4 regions of the Lysinibacillus sp. FW301-JW8 genome follow, and region 4 is predicted to be linked to each of the others. Evidence: riboswitches for the same ligand, from Rfam matches in the RefSeq annotation. Region 4 holds a riboswitch; each other region holds the start of a gene.
What was found. Region 4 has a riboswitch for S-adenosylmethionine ahead of AC3WOM_RS20430 (bifunctional homocysteine S-methyltransferase/methylenetetrahydrofolate reductase). Riboswitches for the same ligand answer to the same signal wherever they lie in the genome.

Region 1: linked by a shared signal. The riboswitch ahead of AC3WOM_RS08915 (methionine ABC transporter ATP-binding protein) and the one ahead of AC3WOM_RS20430 (bifunctional homocysteine S-methyltransferase/methylenetetrahydrofolate reductase) in region 4 are both predicted to bind S-adenosylmethionine.
Region 2: linked by a shared signal. The riboswitch ahead of AC3WOM_RS19750 (MetQ/NlpA family ABC transporter substrate-binding protein) and the one ahead of AC3WOM_RS20430 (bifunctional homocysteine S-methyltransferase/methylenetetrahydrofolate reductase) in region 4 are both predicted to bind S-adenosylmethionine.
Region 3: linked by a shared signal. The riboswitch ahead of metA (homoserine O-acetyltransferase MetA) and the one ahead of AC3WOM_RS20430 (bifunctional homocysteine S-methyltransferase/methylenetetrahydrofolate reductase) in region 4 are both predicted to bind S-adenosylmethionine.

What each region holds. Positions count from the first base shown of each region.
Region 1 covers NZ_JBYTBB010000016.1:40,367-45,049, forward strand. The annotation lists gene AC3WOM_RS08905 (MetQ/NlpA family ABC transporter substrate-binding protein) at 140-997, opposite strand; gene AC3WOM_RS08910 (methionine ABC transporter permease) at 1,060-1,728, opposite strand; gene AC3WOM_RS08915 (methionine ABC transporter ATP-binding protein) at 1,718-2,746, opposite strand; SAM riboswitch class I at 2,830-2,933, opposite strand; gene AC3WOM_RS08920 (thioredoxin family protein) at 2,990-3,301, opposite strand; gene AC3WOM_RS08925 (toprim domain-containing protein) at 3,316-3,657, opposite strand; gene gcvH (glycine cleavage system protein GcvH) at 3,822-4,202, opposite strand; gene AC3WOM_RS08935 (arsenate reductase family protein) at 4,284-4,640, opposite strand.
Region 2 covers NZ_JBYTBB010000056.1:26,477-31,159, reverse strand. The annotation lists gene AC3WOM_RS19760 (pyridoxal phosphate-dependent aminotransferase) at 58-1,233, shown strand; gene AC3WOM_RS19755 (PPC domain-containing DNA-binding protein) at 1,586-2,089, opposite strand; SAM riboswitch class I at 2,339-2,443, shown strand; gene AC3WOM_RS19750 (MetQ/NlpA family ABC transporter substrate-binding protein) at 2,532-3,365, shown strand; gene AC3WOM_RS19745 (methionine ABC transporter ATP-binding protein) at 3,586-4,611, shown strand; gene AC3WOM_RS19740 (methionine ABC transporter permease) at 4,604-4,683, shown strand, end outside.
Region 3 covers NZ_JBYTBB010000008.1:105,147-109,829, forward strand. The annotation lists gene panF (sodium/pantothenate symporter) at 1-53, shown strand, start outside; gene AC3WOM_RS05555 (TSUP family transporter) at 100-870, opposite strand; gene AC3WOM_RS05560 (TrmB family transcriptional regulator) at 996-1,778, shown strand; gene AC3WOM_RS05565 (nucleotide excision repair endonuclease) at 1,823-2,194, opposite strand; SAM riboswitch class I at 2,388-2,498, shown strand; gene metA (homoserine O-acetyltransferase MetA) at 2,622-3,557, shown strand; gene AC3WOM_RS05575 (bifunctional cytochrome P450/NADPH--P450 reductase) at 3,767-4,683, shown strand, end outside.
Region 4 covers NZ_JBYTBB010000060.1:7,099-11,781, forward strand. The annotation lists gene metH (methionine synthase) at 1-97, opposite strand, end outside; gene AC3WOM_RS20430 (bifunctional homocysteine S-methyltransferase/methylenetetrahydrofolate reductase) at 90-1,937, opposite strand; SAM riboswitch class I at 2,023-2,122, opposite strand; gene AC3WOM_RS20435 (protoporphyrinogen oxidase) at 2,248-3,636, opposite strand; partial or broken gene AC3WOM_RS20440 (methyl-accepting chemotaxis protein) at 3,954-4,439, opposite strand.

The DNA of each region.
Region 1 (4,683 bases), on a different contig from region 4:
AATATCATTTTTCTTCTGTCAAAATATAATATTTTTTTGATTTACTTTACAAAAAATTGACTTTCATACTACTAAAATCCCAACAACAAAAAAGGTATGTAAGCTTTATCACTCACATACCCTTTTATAAAAATATTAATTATTGAACTGGTACAACTGAACCTTTCCATTCCTCAAGGATGAAGTCTTGGATTTCTTTTGATGTTAGAACTTCTAATAATTTTTTAATTTCTTCCTTTGTTTCATCTCCAGCACGAACAGCAATAATATTCACATACGGAGACTCTTTATCTTCAAGAGCAATTGAATCATTAACTGGATTTAAGCCATTATCGATTGCAAAGTTAGAGTTAATTAGTACCGCATCACCTTCATTATTTTCGTACATTTGTACAAGCATTTCAGGAGCAGTATTTGCATCGAATTTGAAGTTTTTAGGATTTTCAGCGATATCTTTAAGCTCTGCTGCTGTTTTGTCAATGCCGTCTTTTAGTTTAATTAAGCCCTTAGCTTCCAATAATGAAAGCATACGACCGTGGTCTGCAACTGAGCTAGAAAGTAGAATTGTTGCGCCCTCTGGTAGTTCATCAAGTGTTTTATATTTTTTAGAGTAGATGCCGATTGGCTCAATATGAACACCACCTGCATTTACGAAATCATAGCCATTGTCTTTAATTTGAAGCTCCAAATAAGGAATATGTTGGAAATAGTTAGCATCAAGTGTTTTAGAGTCTAAATCTTGGTTAGGTAATACATAATCTGTATACGTTTCAATTTTAAGATCAATACCCTGTTCAGCTAAAATCGGTTTTGCTTTTTCTAGGATAACTGCGTGTGGTGTATTTGAAGCACCTACTGTTAATGTTACATTTTCTTTACTATCTGTTTTATCTTCTGTTGATGCACCTGAGCTTGCATCATCTTTTTTACCAGCACCACAAGCAGCTAAAGCTAGTACTAATACTGATAAGAATAATCCCGCTAATAACTTCTTCATTTTATTACACTCCCTTTTATTTTGTTCAAAAATATGTTAACGGTAGAAAACCGAAATAACCTTTAACGTTTATCTGTTTTAGCAGTAATCATATCGCCTATCCATTGAATAATAAATACGACTACTAAGATTAGAATAGTTGCCATTAATGTCACATCAGAGCGATTACGTTGGAAGCCGTCCAAGAAAGCTAAGTTTCCTAACCCGCCTGCACCAATAATTCCAGCCATAGCTGTATACCCAACAAGTGCGACTGCTGTTACAGTAATACCTGAAATAAGTGCTGGTAATGATTCTGGAATTAACACCTTCCATATAATAGTAGAAGTTTTAGCACCCATAGAACGGGCTGCCTCGATTACCCCTTTATCAATTTCACGTAATGCAATTAATACCATACGTGCATAGAATGGTGCAGCACCAATAATTAGTGCTGGCAACGCAGCATTGGCACCTCGGATTGTGCCGAACAAGAATTTCGTAAATGGAATTAATAAAATAATTAACAAGATAAATGGAAGTGAACGGAAAATATTTACGAGTGATCCTGTTAAAAAATTAACAATCTTATTAGCCCAAAGTTGATGTGGACTTGTTAAAAATAATACGATTCCAATTACTAATCCAAGGATGAATGTTACTACGGTTGAAAAAGCAGTCATATACAATGTTTCATAGGTAGCTGTCCACATTCGCTCCCAGTCGACATTCGGAAAGAGATTAGTTAGCATTTGAAATCACCTCCGTTTGTACTTCGACTGTATTTAAGTAACCTAATGCATCAGCAACATTTGCCTCTGTACCATCAATTTGCACAATAAGTGTACCGTAAGCACCGTTTTTCGTTTGAGAGATATTACCATGCACAATACTGACTTCTACATCAAAGTGCTTGACGAGGTGTGAAATAACAGGTTGCTCTGTTTTTTCGCCGACAAAAATTAGCTTAACAAGTTGTCCAGTTGGATAATTTGCTTTTATTTGTGCAACCGTCTCCTGCGTTTCCTTTGTATCTGTAATTTGAGACACAAATTTTTTCGTAATAGTGGCTTGTGGTGCTTGAAATACTTGTAAAACCTCACCACGTTCTACTATTTCTCCTGCCTCCATTACTGCTACACGATGACAGATTTTACGAATAACGTGCATTTCATGTGTAATTAACACAATTGTTAATCCTAAACGCTCGTTAATATCAACAAGTAAATCCAAGATTGCATCCGTAGTCTCTGGATCAAGTGCTGAGGTTGCCTCATCACATAATAAAACCTCTGGATTATTGGCTAGCGCTCTAGCAATACCGACACGTTGCTTTTGACCACCCGATAGCTGTGATGGATACGCCTGATCACGTCCATCTAAACCAACAAGGGTAATCAATTCTTTCACACGTGCATCACGCTGTGCCTTTGAAACACCTGCGATTTCTAGTGGAAAAGCGATATTTTCAGCAACGGTTCTAGACCATAGTAGATTAAAATGCTGGAAAATCATACTTACCTTTTGTCTAGCATCTCTGAGCTTTTGCCCCTTTATAGATGAAAACTCTTGATTGTTAACCTTCACCGTACCAGATGTAGGCTTTTCTAAGCCGTTCAATAAACGAATCATCGTACTTTTACCAGCGCCACTATAGCCGATAATGCCAAATATTTCACCTTTATTAATGGAAAGGTTTACGTCTTTGACTGCTGTTAATTCGCCATTTGCGGTTTTGTATTTCTTCGTAATATTTTGAAGCTGGATCATAGCGAATACTCCTTTTCTCATATAGAAAACCCCTTCACTCACAGACAAGTAGAAGGGGTCACGTATTTATACGCTCAACCGTTCTCTCATCTTTCAAAGATAAATCTTTGGGTGATTTGGCACCTTTTCACTTTGTGATGGTTGCCGGGCTTCATAGGGCACTTCCCTCCGCCACTCTTCATAAGAGTTCGATATATTTAATGTTTTAGTAATCTATTTGTTACTTTACCATGCTAGCAAACTTCAGTCAATTGATTTTTTTAACAATTCGTATAAAAATGGTACGGATTGAAAAGCATAGATTTTTTCTGTCACTTTTCCGCCATCACAGACGAGTAGACAAGGTACACTCTCGATTTCGTGATCTAAAGCAATCTCCTCAACAAAATTTAGGTTTGCTTTGCCGATTTGAAGCTTAGGCAGTAATTGCTCAACAATCATCATCATTTTCGATGCTACAGCACATGTACCACACAAAGGTGTATATAAATAAAAGGCAGCTCTTTCCCCCGACTGGATAGCCGCGACCCACTGCTCTTTTGACCATTCTTCCATTTTTTCACGCAACCTTACAAAATAAATTGATTATGGATTGAGAAATGTGCTCGTAGCAATATCATTGCTAATATCTTTCTTGGAGTTGTCTCGACTTCTTTATACGTTGGCATTGTACGTAAATGCTCTGCCTCTGGATAATGTCTGTCCATTAATGCCCGCAGCTTATCTCCTGATGGATCTGCATCAAAAAATGTATAAAGCTCACAGCCTTCATATGGATCAAGCAACACTTCTAATTGATGCACACCAATTGTACCATTCGTACAAAGTATTGTGACATCTTCACTTAAAATAGGTTCAATTTGAAGCTTATCCGAACGGCCTTCAACAATTAAGCATTTTCCCTCGAACATCACGCCACCCCCATTAGACATATCCCTTTTCCTTATAATCATTATATCAATTAAGTACTAACGATGGTAATGTTAGACACCCATTGAGAAGCAAACTATCTTACCAGCCATGAAGATAATAAAAAACGTCGGTAAATGCCGACGTTTTTCTATTAGGGCTTGTCTTATTCAGCGATCATTTCTTCGTATTGCTCTGCTGTCATAAGCTTTTCAACTTCTGATGCATCAGCAGGCTCAACAACGATCATCCAAGCTTTTTCATATGGTGATTCATTAACGAATTCTGGGCTATCTTCTAAATCTGCATTTACTTCAACTACTGTACCTGAGATTGGTGCATATAATTCAGAAACAGTTTTCACTGATTCTACGCTACCGAATGGATCGTCTGTTTTGATTTCATCGCCAACTTGTGGAAGCTCAACGAAAACGATATCTCCTAATTCAGATTGTGCGAAGTGAGTAATACCGATACGTACTTTTCCATCTTCTACTTTTACCCATTCATGTTCTTCAGAGTATCGTAAGTCTTTAGGTGTGCTCATGCAAAAAACCCCTCCATAAATATGTAATATATTCACTTTCAGTTTGCCATACTTCTACTATAAAAACAAGGATAATTACGGCTATTTCCAAGCTTGCTCAAAATCAGATTCTTTAAACCCTAAAGTTACTTTTTTACCATCAGTAACGATTGGACGTTTGATTAACATACCATCAGAAGCAAGTAGCTCGAGCTGCTCCTCCTCAGTCATATCAGCAAGTTTGTCCTTCAAACCAAGCTCTCTATACTTCATGCCAGACGTATTAAAAAACTTTTTCAGTGGTATTCCGCTTGTTTGCCATAGCTTAGTTAATTCGTCCTTTGTAGGTGGTTGTTCTACAATGTGTATCTCTTCATACGCTATATCATTGTCGTTTAGCCATTTTTGCGCTTTCTTACAAGTTGTACATTTTGGATATTGGATAAATTGAATCGTCATTGAAAGGCTCCTCTACTTTCTTTTTAGGACACTGAATTTTCTG
Region 2 (4,683 bases), on a different contig from region 4:
AATATTTGCATCATATTCTTTAATAATAATTATTATATTCTGAAAAAGGTGATGTGTATGGAATTCTCAAAAAAACTACAGCAACTCCCAACTCAATTTTTTGCAGCACTTGTGCAAAAAGTAAATGCTGCCTTGGCAGAAGGGCGCGATGTGATTAATCTTGGTCAGGGAAATCCTGATCAACCTACTCCTCCACATATTATTAAGGCTCTACAGGAGGCAGCTGAAAATCCCCTTAATCATAAATATCCACCGTTTCGTGGCATTGCTGAATTACGCCAGGCTGCAGCCGATTTCTACAAACGTGAATACAATGTAGACATTAATCCCGACACAGAAGTGGCTATTCTCGGTGGCACAAAAATCGGTCTTGTTGAACTACCTTTAGCCATATTAAATCCTGGGGATACGATGCTATTACCCGACCCCGGCTATCCCGATTACTTATCAGGCGTCGTATTAGGGGATGTAAATTATGAAGTACTGCCTCTTTTTGCAGAGAATGGCTTCCTCCCTGATTACGCAGCCTTATCTGATGATATAAAAGAAAAGGCGAAACTTTTATATTTGAATTACCCAAATAATCCAACTGGTGGTACTGCAACAATTGAATTTTTCGAGGAAACGGTTCGCTTTGCAAAAGAGCATAATATCATCGTTTCGCATGATTTTGCCTATGGAGCAATTGGATTTGATGGAAACAAGCCTGTTAGCTTCCTACAGGCAGATGGTGCTAAGGATGTTGGAATTGAAATGTATACACTATCCAAAACATACAATATGGCAGGCTGGCGCATCGGTTTTGCAGTTGGGAATGCAGATATTATTGCTGCCATTAATCTAATACAAGATCACCTATTTTGCAGTCAATTCCCTGCTGTACAACAAGCAGCAGCCATTGCACTCTCAGCACCACAGGAATGTGCAGACGAGCTCAGAGCTACTTATGAACGTAGGCGAAATGTCTTAATCGAAGAGGCTCAGCGTATTGGCTGGCATGTAACTGCACCCAAGGGCTCTTTTTTTGCATGGCTCCCTGTTCCAGTAGGCTATACAAGTGAGCAATTTGCAGATCTCTTGCTCGACAAAGCAGATATTGCTGTAGCAGCAGGAAATGGCTTTGGACAATATGGCGAGGGCTATGTCCGTGTTGGCTTACTTGTAAGCGAAGAACGTTTACGTGAAGCAATAAGTCGAATCGAGCAATTAAATTTATTTAACTTCTTTCAGTAGAAGTCTCCCACCTCTATAGGTAGTGATCTGAATGAATTTAAGCTACTTTTCAGAGGTGTCCAAACACCCGCTGAAATAGAGGAACTCAGGCTAAGATCTTCACATCCTGTGAAAACGCCTGAGTGACCAACATCGTGTTGACCCAAAGCCTCTGGCGGATGTCACGGAATCGAAAAGAAGTTAATAAAGGATGTTAGCCTAAAATCATCGCATCCATGCGATAACGGCTAACTGACCTGCTTCATGCAGGCCTAAGCACAAAGCCGATTCCGGACGCAATTATGCCGAGGCATAATTGATATAAACAAATTCCAAAAAAACTGTTCTACAGCAATGCCATAGAACAGTTTTTTCATTTCTCGATCTTTCTTGGACTCTGTAAATCTTTTTCTAAAGGATAAAATTGAACATGTCCTGTTTCATCATCAAATTGGCGAATATGCTGAATGCCCTGTACCTCAGCTAAAACGATATCGGCTGTAATTACAATATTTCCACCCTTTATCAAATGCCCTCCCGATACTTGACCCCATTGATCACTCATTGATCCATGAAGATGCGTCTCATATTCTCCATCACGTTTACACACAACACCAGCACCTTGAATAAATTCAAGGGGTCCCTCTTTTTTAACTACTTCACTGAAACCGACATTAATTTTAGAGGTCTCATCTGGTACTAAATATACAAAACTACTTTTTTGAAAACTGCCAATACAGCTAACAATGGTAGCCGACTCAATATCGTTCTCTTGACAGATTGCTTCTATCCCCTCGATAATATCAGTCCCCATTAAAATACGAGCACTAATCACTTTTCCAAATGCTCCAACTCCGTAATTTACTCTTATAGGCATCTCTACACCCCTTTTTGCTTCAAAGTTTTTTATCATAACCAATTACACCCCAACGTCTAGCTAGCTCTAAAAGCTTCTACTCAAAATCCGTAGGGGGCTCTCACTTGATTCAGCGGATGCAAAAACAAAAAACCATTCATCTCTTCACATATTTGCTAAATCAAAATAAATAAAAAATAAAATAATTATTGACTAATAATAACCTATAATTTATATTAGTTCTATCGGATTTATAAAAATACTATATATCTCTTATCAAGAGTAGCTGAGGGACTGGCCCTATGAAGCTCGGCAACCTCCTTTTTAAAGGAAGGTGCTAAATCCTGCAAACGATTGTCGTTTGATAGATAAGAGAGGACGTTTTTTCATGAGCCTCTCTTAGTTTATAAGAGAGTTTTTTTATTTTTAAAAACCGATAAAACAAACTTTGGAGGTCATATTCATGAAGAAACGAAACAAATTTTTATTAGGCATAGCAGGTCTTACATTAGCAGCTGCATTAGTAGGCTGCGGTACAAAAGAAGATAGTAAAGGTGACCAAGGTAAGGCTATTGATGAAAATAAAATCGTAGTAGGGGTTACTTCTGGTCCACATGAACAAATTGCAGAGGTTGCGGCAAAAGTTGCAAAGGAAAAAGGCTTGGAAGTAGAGCTTAAATCCTTCTCTGACTATGTTTTACCTAATACTTCATTAGCTGAAGGCGATCTTGATGCAAACAGCTATCAGCACGAGCCTTTCTTAGATACTTTTAATAAAGATCATGATACAGACTTAGTACCAGTAGGAAAAACTATTCTGAATCCAATGGGTGTTTACTCTGAAAAATATAAATCTTTTGATGAAATACCAGACGGAGCAACATTTGGTTTACCAAACGATCCAACAAACGGTGCCCGTGCACTATTTGTTTTACAAGAAGCTGGCTATATTAAATTAAAAGAAGGTACTGGCCTAACAGCATCTATCCGTGATGTTGAAGAAAACAAGAAAAATTTAAAATTCATAGAGTTAGAGGCTGCACAAATTCCAAAGCAGCTTAGTGAGGTTGATGTAGCTGCTATTAATACAAACTTTGCGCTTGATGCTGGCATTAATCCTAAAGAAGATTCTATCCTTTTAGAATCTACTGACTCTCCTTATGTAAACTATATCGTAGTACGTGCCGAAAATGAGAATGATCCAACGATTAAAAAATTCGTTGAAGCTTATCAATCTGATGAAGTACGCAAATTTATTGAAGATGAATTTAAGGGTTCTGTAATTGCAAGCTGGTAAGTACTAAAAATAGACTTCGATAAAGTGGTTATTTTCCCCATCTTCCACTGATTATTCGTTGAAACAATTGGGCTTATACAGGTTATTAAGATCCCTACTTAGAATTTTTTGTTCTTGAAAAGGGGATTATACAGCACGTTAAGCGGGATAAAATAGAGAATCTGCTAGAATCCTTTGGGAAAGCGAGCAGATTCTTGCTTTTTAGAAAGGAGACATCCATATGATTCGGTTAGAAAATATATCCAAAGAATTTAAAACAAAAAAAGGTATTGTCAGAGCAGTGGATGGGATTAACCTTCATGTTAAAAAAGGTGAAATTCATGGGGTCATTGGCTATAGTGGTGCAGGTAAAAGTACACTTATTCGCTGTGTCAACCTATTGGAGCGTCCAACAGCAGGAAAAGTTTGGATCAATAATGTGGATATTACTTCCCTTTCCCTAAATGATCTTCGAAAGACCCGTCAAAAGATCGGGATGATCTTCCAGCATTTTAATCTCTTAAAAACTGCGACCGTTTATAACAATATTGCTATCCCATTAAAGCTTCTTGGCTATAACGATGTCGAAGTAAAAAATCGTGTGGCGAAATACGCTGAAATTGTTGGTTTAACAGAAAAATTAGAAAGCTTTCCAAGTCAGCTTTCAGGAGGTCAAAAACAACGAGTTGCTATTGCCCGTGCATTAGCACAGGAACCCGAAATCTTACTAAGTGATGAAGCGACTAGTGCACTTGATCCAGAAACAACAGAAGCCATTCTTGAGCTTTTATTGAAAATTAATCGTGAGCTAGGCATTACTATTTTACTTATTACGCATGAAATGAATGTCATACAAAAAATCTGCGATGATGTATCTGTTCTTGAAGCAGGGAAAGTTGTGGAATACGGCTCTGCTATTGATCTTTTTGCGAAGCCTCAGCACCCAACAACGCGAAAGTTCTTGAACACGATTTCACAGCGTAATCTATCCCCTTCTCTTATCCAGCAGCTCAATGTTTCAGGGAGTGTTATTCGTCTAACATTTCTCGGAGAAAGTACTGGAAAACCGTTACTGACAGAGGTCAGCAAAGTATACGATGTTCAGCCAAATATTTTAACTGCCAATATTATTGAATTAAAAAATGGCATCGTCGGAAATATCGTCGTTCATTTAAATGGTGAGGCGCATATTGTACAAAAGGCATTAACGTATTTCACAGAAAATGGAGTAGCCGTAGAGGAATTAGGAGGCGAACAAAATGAATAGTATTCAAGGCTTCTTTACAGATTGGTCAGATGTTATTGGAAAATCAATTATCGAAACCTTCCAAATGGTCGG
Region 3 (4,683 bases), on a different contig from region 4:
TTGTAAGTTTATTAACAAGCCATAAATTTAAGGAAGATAAGTTATTTATTTAACTAGAAAAATGCCGTGAATTTTCGTTCACGGCATTTTTCATGTCTATTAATGGGCAAAGTAATCATATGCATTTTTTGTTAATAATGTTATGGTCACAATAATAAACAAAACACGTACAAAACCGCTACCTTTTTTAATGGCTACACGTGAACCTACCATCGCACCAGCAATTTGAGCGATGCCCATTATGAAACCATAGGCAAAATGAACATGTCCTAAGTAGACGAACATTAAAAGACCCGCAAAATTACTTGCTAAATTTAAAAACTTTGCATTTCCTGCAGCCTTTAAAAAGTCAAAGCCAACAAGTAGAAAGCTAAAGATTAAGAATGATCCAGTACCTGGACCAAGAAATCCATCATAAAACCCAATACTAAATAGCAAAAACATAAATAAAGCCAAGTGTAAAGGAGACAATGTTTTAACAGCGGATACAGAGCCCCAATCCTTTTTAAAAATCGTATAAACTGTTACCCCTGCTAGCATTATGAGCATGATTGGTTTGAGTAGCGAGGGATTGATTAAATGTACAGTCCATGCGCCAAATAACGATCCGACAAAGGCTAGTGGAAAGTATTTTATGACAGAACGAATGTCTAACTGTCCTGAACGATAAAAGGAAATCGTAGAGGTTAAAGAACCCATAGTCCCCGCTAACTTATTGGTTGCAACGGCTGCTGCAGGATTTAAACCCGCAAACAAAAGAGCAGGTAATGAGATTAAGCCACCACCACCAACCACAGAGTCTACAAAGGCTGCGAGAAACCCAAACGCAATCAATAAAATTACTACATTTACATCTACTTCAAAAAGCATGTTGACACCTCATTAGATAGTTACTACTGAAATAGTAACTAATTTTTATTTCGCTGTAAAGACTATTTTTTTCATTAGCTTCTATTCATCAAATTATTCTATAATAAAGGAAATGGAGGGATTGGATGGATGAATTAATCGCCCAATTAAAAGAGCTAGGATTTACAGAATATGAAGGAAAGGCCTATACGGCACTTGTCCAAAAGAGCCATATTAGTGCTTATCAGGTCAGCAAAAACTCTGGTATTCCTCGAGCAAGAGTTTATGACATACTGGATGTGCTCGTTGAAAAAGGATTAGTGCTGAAAGAGGAGGCTGCTGATCAAACAACTTATTCTTCCATTCCTGTTGCTATGTTTTTACAGCAAATTCAACAGCGCTGGCAATCGAATTTTACGTCAATTAGTGACCAATTAGAAAAATTAGAAACTAAGGAGCAGGAAGCGGAGCCTAAAGTGTTAATGTTAAAAGGGAAGCAGACCATTATTAATTATTGTCAGTCATTATTAAAGAAAGCGGAGAAAAAGGTACTTCTTTCTATGTGGGAAGAGATGTATGAAGCATTGAGAGAGGATATTTTATTGGTGGCTGAACAAGTTCCTGTTCACGGTATTACACTATATGTGCATGAACCTGTGTCATCCATCGATATGCATCGAATGACATATTATACGAAAAAATCTTCTACACAGCACTGGTTTATCTTGTCTATCGATGGTCAAGAGATGATTTATGGACATTCTCCTTCAAATCTTGAAACTGCTTTTATTACGAATGATCCGGTTCACATTTATTTATTAGAGGATTATATTTGGCATGATGTCCTTATTAATCGTCTCCTAAGACGAGATGATCATGAGCTTGAGGAATGGATTACGAAAGAACGAAAAGCATTTTTTGTAGAGTAAAAAATAAAGAATCTGCTTGCCTTTAGAGGCAAGCAGATTCTTTTTTAATAAAATACTTTATCAACATTATATCTAGAGCGGAAAACATTAATGGCATACGTTTCGTAAATTTCACGTTCCATTGGATCTTCTATTTCATAAACTTCAATTTTGAAAATTTCTTGACGATGATTTTTCATAGGTGATACATTGTCTTCAAAATGTTTTTTTATACGTTGACGAATTTTACGCGCTTTACCGACAAATAAAAGCTCATTTTTCTCATTGTAAAATAAGAAAATGCCACCTTTGTCTCGTGTGATTTTATGGAAGTCAATAAAACCATGGTATGGTGTAATTGGTACATCACCAGGCTTTAAATCTTGCTCACGCTGGCGAATCACTAAATCTGGTTTAGGAAATTCAATTTTAATCAAGCTATTCACGTTCCTCTCTGTTACTAAAGGTATATGTTAACATAATCACAGCATGTTTACCATAAAATTTCATATGTTGTTATGATGATTAGTGTTCATCAAAATTTAGCTAAACATGCATAGTAATGACAAAATATTCTATGTTTTATTGATATTCTTAATAGTTCATGTTACAATTCATTTTAATTAAATAATCTTATCAAGAGAAGCTGAGGGATTTGGCCCGATGACGCTTCAGCAACCTCTAACAAATGTTAGAAAGGTGCTAATTCCAGCAAAGGTTTTTTCCTTTGAGAGATAAGAGTGAACGTGGTGAAAATCCCCCTCATTCTATCTCGCATGGAATAAGGGGGATTTTTTAATTTCATAAAAAGTGTCATTGTAAACTTGATTTTGAAGAGGGAAATAAAAGAGAGGGGAATGCAAGATGCCAATTAATATTCCAAAAAACTTACCAGCTGGAGAACATTTACGAGAGGAAAAGATTTTCGTGATGGAAGAGGATCGTGCGAATACACAACAAATTCGTCCATTAAATATATTAATTTTCAACTTAATGCCTGAAAAAGAGAAAACAGAGCTGCAATTACTGCGCTTGCTAGGGAATACGCCACTGCAAGTCAATATTACATTTTTAAATACAGCAACACATGAATCAAAAAATGTTAGTAAATCACATTTACAGCTATTTTACACAACTTTCCAACAAATTCGTCATCGCCGCTTTGACGGAATGATTATTACAGGAGCACCTGTAGAGAAGATGGCTTTTGAAGAAGTGAATTACTGGCAGGAAATCTCACAAATTATGGATTGGTCTAAGAAAAACGTGACATCTATCCTACATATATGTTGGGGGGCACAGGCTGCTTTATATCATCATTATGGAATCGGGAAGGTTGAACTTCCAGCAAAATGCTCAGGTGTTTATTCGCATGTCATTACAGATTTAACAGTCGACTTAGTGCGTGGATTTAGTGATTTATTTACAGCACCACATTCTCGTTATACATCTGTTTCTATTGATGAAGTACGCAATCATCCTGATTTACGTTTACTGTCCTATTCAGAGGATGCAGGTGTATTTATTGTGCAGTCCAAGGATAATAAAAACATTATGATCACAGGTCATCTTGAGTATGATGCAACAACTTTAGCAGATGAATATAATCGAGATGTCGCAAAAGGGTTAGATATTACTGTACCGGTGAACTATTTCCCGAATGACGACCCAGCACATGAGCCAATTAATACATGGCGTGCCCATACCCATTTGCTATTCTCAAACTGGCTGAATTACTATGTTTATCAAGAAACACCATATGAATGGGATTTCGTTGATGAAATTGAATATCATATTTAGTTAAATTTAAATCCGCAAAAAGCCCAATGTCTCAACTTACTAGAGTGAGAGGTTGGGCTTTTGCTATTTCACTCTTTGTTCACAAATACTGCCATTTTTCCCTTGGATAATTTCTAAAAAGTTGAGTTCTACTTAATTTTTGGTATATTATTTTATCAAATGATAGATTTAACTATCATTTTTTATTTTACTGAAAGAAGGGATTCATGATGATAAGTGTAGAAGATGTTCCAAAACCAAAAACATTTGGTCCACTTGGCCATTTGCCCTTAATCGATAAAGAGCAGCCAACATTATCACTTTGTAAGCTTGCAGAAGAGTATGGGCCGATATATCGATTAGAAATACCAGGTTATACGAGCTTAGTAATATCTGGTCATGAATTGGTAGCTGATGTTTGTGATGTTTCACGTTTTGATAAGCAGATTTATAGTGAGTTAGAAAATGTTCGTGCTTTTGGTGGTGATGGCCTATTTACAAGCAGAACAACTGAGCCGAACTGGCAAAAGGCACATAATATCCTACTTCCCACGTTTAGTAAACAGGCTATGAAGGATTATCATTCTATGATGACGGATATTGCTACACAGCTGATACAAAAATGGGAACGTTTGAATCCGATGGAGGAAATTGATGTCCCAGAGGATATGACACGGTTAACGCTAGATACCATTGGATTATGTGGCTTCAACTATCGTTTTAATAGCTTTTATAGAGAAACACATAGCCCTTTTATTATGAGTATGGTTCGTGCTTTAAATGAAGCCATGTTAAAAAGTTCCCGATTAAAAATACAAAATCTGATGATGGTTGGCACAAGGCGTCAATTTAACGAAGATATTGAAACAATGTTTTCATTAGTAGATAAAATTATTGAGGAGCGAAAGACAAGAGGTATGCAGGAGGAGATAGATTTACTAGGCAGAATGTTAAATGTAAAAGATCCTGACACAGGAGAAACGCTGAGCGATGAAAATATTCGCTATCAAATCATTACATTTTTGATAGCTGGACATGAAACAACAAGTGGATTGCTATCCTTTGCCCTCTATTTTTTAATTAAGCATCCTGAAGTGCTAGAAAAGGCTTATAAGGAAGTTGATCAAGTATTGACTGAAGAAACACC
Region 4 (4,683 bases):
CAGCTGATAAGTTTTCATTTTGTAGCATTGTCCCCATTGCGCCATCAAGAATTAAAATTCGTTTCTCTAGTTGCTCTTCAATCAAATGCTTAGCCATTTATACTTACCCCTCTTTTTTGTTCATCCAATTGCTCAATAAATTTCATTAGTTCTAGCGTCATATCATAGCGTAGGAACGGTGTAATAAGATAAATACCATTGAAGTATTGTGCAGCTACCTCCACTAATTCCTTAGCAATTGCAATTCCTTCAAGCGTTGCGCGTTCCTTATCCTCACCACAAGCCTTCATACGTGCTAATGCTTCTTCAGATAATTTAATGCCTGGTACTTCATGATGTAAGAACTCCGCACTTTTATAGCTCGTTACTGGCATAATTCCTATATAGATTGGTACTTCTAAATGCTTTGTTGCCTCATAAATTTCTACAATTTTTTCCTTTGTATAGACTGGCTGTGAAATAAAATAATCTGCCCCATGCTCAATTTTCTTTTCTAATCGAGATACAGCTCGGTCTAATACACGTACATTTGGATTAAACGCAGCGGCTACAGAGAAATTTGCCTTTTGACGTAGCGGCTTCCCTGAAAATGATACACCCTCATTTAACTGTTTGATTAATTGTATTAGCTCCATTGATGATACGTCATAAACACTTGTTGCTCCTGGGAAATCGCCAACCTTTGTTGGATCTCCAGTCACCGCTAATATATCATGAATTCCTAGTGCATTTAAGCCCATTAAATGGGATTGCAGACCAATTAAATTACGATCTCGACATGTAATATGTGTTAGCGGGCGTACCCCATGTGTTTCTTTCAGTAATGCGCCCATTGCCACATTGCTTATTCTTGGAGATGCAAGTGAATTATCCGCCATCATAACCACATCTGCGCCTGCCTCATATAATTTTTTAGCACCTTTAATAAAGCCATCGATTTCTAAATGTCTTGGTGTATCCAACTCTACAATAACCGAGCGTTGACGTTTTACTTTTATATGCAGAGGCTCAAATCTTGATGGTTCTGCCTCACGTACAATCTCTACTTTTTCTGGCTTCGCTAATTTTTCTTCTACCGGAGACAGCTCCTCTAAGTATTTTTTTGCTGCAGCAATATGCTTTGGCGTCGTACCACAGCAACCGCCTATTAAACGTACACCTTGATCTCGAAGTGCTACAGCTGCTCGACCAAAATAGTCTGTCTCAGACTCATAAACCACTCGGCCGTCTTCTAAGTCTAGAAGAGATGCATTTGGATATGCTGACATAAATGCCTTCTCAGGAAGCTCTACACCTTCAAATGCTTGAATCGTATGGAATGGACCTAAACGACAGTTAACACCTACAATATCAGCTCCAAGCGCTTCAAGCTCATGTAGAGCGTTATTTAAACTCTTACCATTTTGCAATACTCCCGGTTCATGCATTGAAACTTGCGCAATGATTGGCAACTTGGTTTTTACTCGAAGCATTTTTAATGTCGCTGTTAATTCTTCAAAATCATAATAGGTTTCAAGTAAAAGGCCGTCTGGATTCCCTGCAAGTAATACAGTTGCTTGCTCTTCCACAGTCGCTAAAATTTCTTCTAACGTTGCATCGCTTTTTCGGATGCCTCGAATTCCTCCGATAGTTCCTAAAACAAATTGACCGCCATCTGCAGCGGCTCGCTTTGCAATTGTAATAGCAGCTTCATTAAACTGCTGAACACGCGATTCTAATCCATAGCGTGCTAATTTTATGGCATTCGCTCCATAAGTATTTGTTTGAATAATGTCGGCTCCAGCTACGATATACTCTCTATGAATCTTTTCAATTAATTCTGGTCTTTGAACATTCATTTCCTCATGACAGTACTCCAAGCCATAGCCGTATAATACCGTACCAATTGCACCATCTGCTGTCAGAACATGCGTTTTTAACTTTTCAAGCAATCCCATAAAACTAGCCCCTCTTCCTATTTTTCTATAATAAAAAAGCCTTCTTTAACACAAAGAAGGCTTTTACGTTTCGTAATTTTGTTCCTTCTCATCTTCGACCATAGGGTCTTCTGGATTTAGCACCTGACAAAAAGTTGGTTGCTGAAGCATCATAGGGCCAGTCCCTCAGCTTCTCTTGATAAGAATTTAGTATGAATTTTTTAAATAATTAAAAGAATCATATCGTTAACAAACGTTTGAGTCAAGACTATTTCACGTAACAAAGGATATTTCAAACGAAAAATATAATTTTTTGTCTTATATTCTGCAATTAAGAGAGTTTTTCAGCAATATCCTCCCCTATTTTTTTACCGTTTTGAATACAAGCACCTATACCTACACCAAAATAAGAGCAGCCAGCAATGGATAAATTCGGATAGTTTGTTTCGAGCTCTTGTAATAAACCCTGTAATGCCTCACGATGAGCTAAATCATATTTCGGCATTTGATCAATCCATCTACTCACATTCACGACATTTGGCTTTTCTTCAATTCCCAAGCTTTTTCTTACATCCTCTAAGGCAACAACCGCTAATTCTTCATCTGTCATCCTACGTAACTTCTCATACGCAGGGTTAATACTTTTATAGAAGAGTCGAACAAGTAATTGCTCATTTGCTGAAGTATGCTTCCACTTGCGGCTTGTCCATGTCGCTGCATTACAGATTACATCCGAATTATGTGACACAATAAAGCCTGTTCCATCAGCTGGTAATCTATTATCGGGTACATCAAATCCTAAATAAATCGTAATGGCTGAGGCAGTATTGAACTGTTCAAAATAACGGTTCAATGTATCATCCTTTAATAAGCTCTGTACAGCTTCATTAGGTAATGCTAAAACAACATGATCTGCTTTAATAACCGTATCATCTGCCAAAGTAACAGTGTAGTGATCTTCCTGCTTGTTGACACTTGTAATGGTAATTCCCTTAATAATTTCTACATCAGTTAACGTTTCTTCAAGACGATCAATTAAAGACGATAAACCATTTTTAAACGAAATAAACTTTTTATTAGCGGCTTTTACAAATTGTTCTCGATTTGCATCAAAACCTTTAATGATACTACCGTACTCATTTTTATAATCAATTAAATAAGGTAAAGTGGAGGCTATCGATAATTGATGTAAATCTCCTGAATACACTCCTGCAAGTACTGGCGCTATTTGGTTTTGTACAAGCTCCTCGCCTAAATAATACGTTAAAAATTCTCCGATAGAGCTATCCTTTGTAAAGCCCGCATTCGGCATTGTCAAATCCTTTAATGCTTCTTTTTTACCTTCTTCGGATACAAGTGTGCTTTCCTCCAGAGAGTGTAGGCTCATTGGAATGCCGAACGTCGAATCTGCCGGAATGGCATGGAGCTCATTATTTGTGTATATATAGGAAATCCCAGTTTCGTTGTATACCAAATCTTGCTCAAAATTAAGCTCTTCAATCAGTTCCATAACACCTTTATGACGAGCTACAATTGAATCTGCCCCTGTTTCCATAATGAATCCATGTTCGTGAGCAGAGTGCAGCTTACCACCTAGATATGTATTTTTTTCAACAAGCACAAGCTTTACATCTAAATTTTTCTCCTTCACTTGACGCTGCAAATAATGCATCGTACATAAACCCGTAATTCCGCCGCCTAATACAACCACTGTTTCCATATTAACCGCCCCTAATTTTTGTTGTCTTCCTTTAGTATAAACTCTTTTTATTGAAAATTACGCTAAATCCTTTACAAATTTAGCAAAAATGGAGCTATCCAGTGGTTAGGATAGCTCCATTTCTATGACTAAAGTATGTATTTTTCCATAATAATACAAAAAATACTTTTAACCTTAAATCTCGGTCATCAGCTTGCAAAATTGCATAACCTATATATCGCCTTCAGAACCATTAATTTACACATATTAATGGTTTTTATAGTGTTTACAGGCTGTAGATCTTCAGTTGCCACAATAAATACTATACTTGCTATGAATTAATTTAAGTGTTGGGCAACATTTGCTAATTTCTCAGCTGAATTTGTTACTTCTTCAAAGGCAACTCCCAACTCATTAAGAATCTCCGCTATTGTTAAAACTTCTTTTTCCATACTATCATTCTGCTCTTTTGCTTCTGTCATCGATTCTAATATTTTCGTGAATTGCCCTTCTGTTTGAACCATATTTTCCTTACCAGATATGACCTCTTCTTGAATATTATTAAGAGAGTGTGTTAACTTATCTGTCCGTTCATTTGTTTTTTGTAACAACATGGCTACTGAAGTCACAGAATCTTTTGTTTGAATCGATAGTTTTCGAACCTCATCTGCAACTATATTAAAGCCTTTACCCGCTTCTCCAGCACGGGCTGCTTCTATAGCTGCGTTTAAAGCTAACAAGTTGGTCTGGTTGGCAATAGTCGTAACCACACTCATAATTGATTCCATTTCTTTTGACATACCAGTCAACTGTTCTATATTCTCTGTTATATCCTTCAGCAAATCAATAATATTACACATATTTTGTGATTGACTCTTTATTCGTTCTCGTCCCTCTAATGCCTGCTTCTCAGCCATCGCCGACACTAAAAGTGAGTTTTTTGCAAACTGTTTAATTTCATCGGATTGCTTGCTTATTCGATGAAATGAGTTATTTGTTTCATTAGATATTGAAGCAAGGCTTTCTGTAGACGCTATGATTTCCTTCTCTACTGCTTCCTTTTGTCGT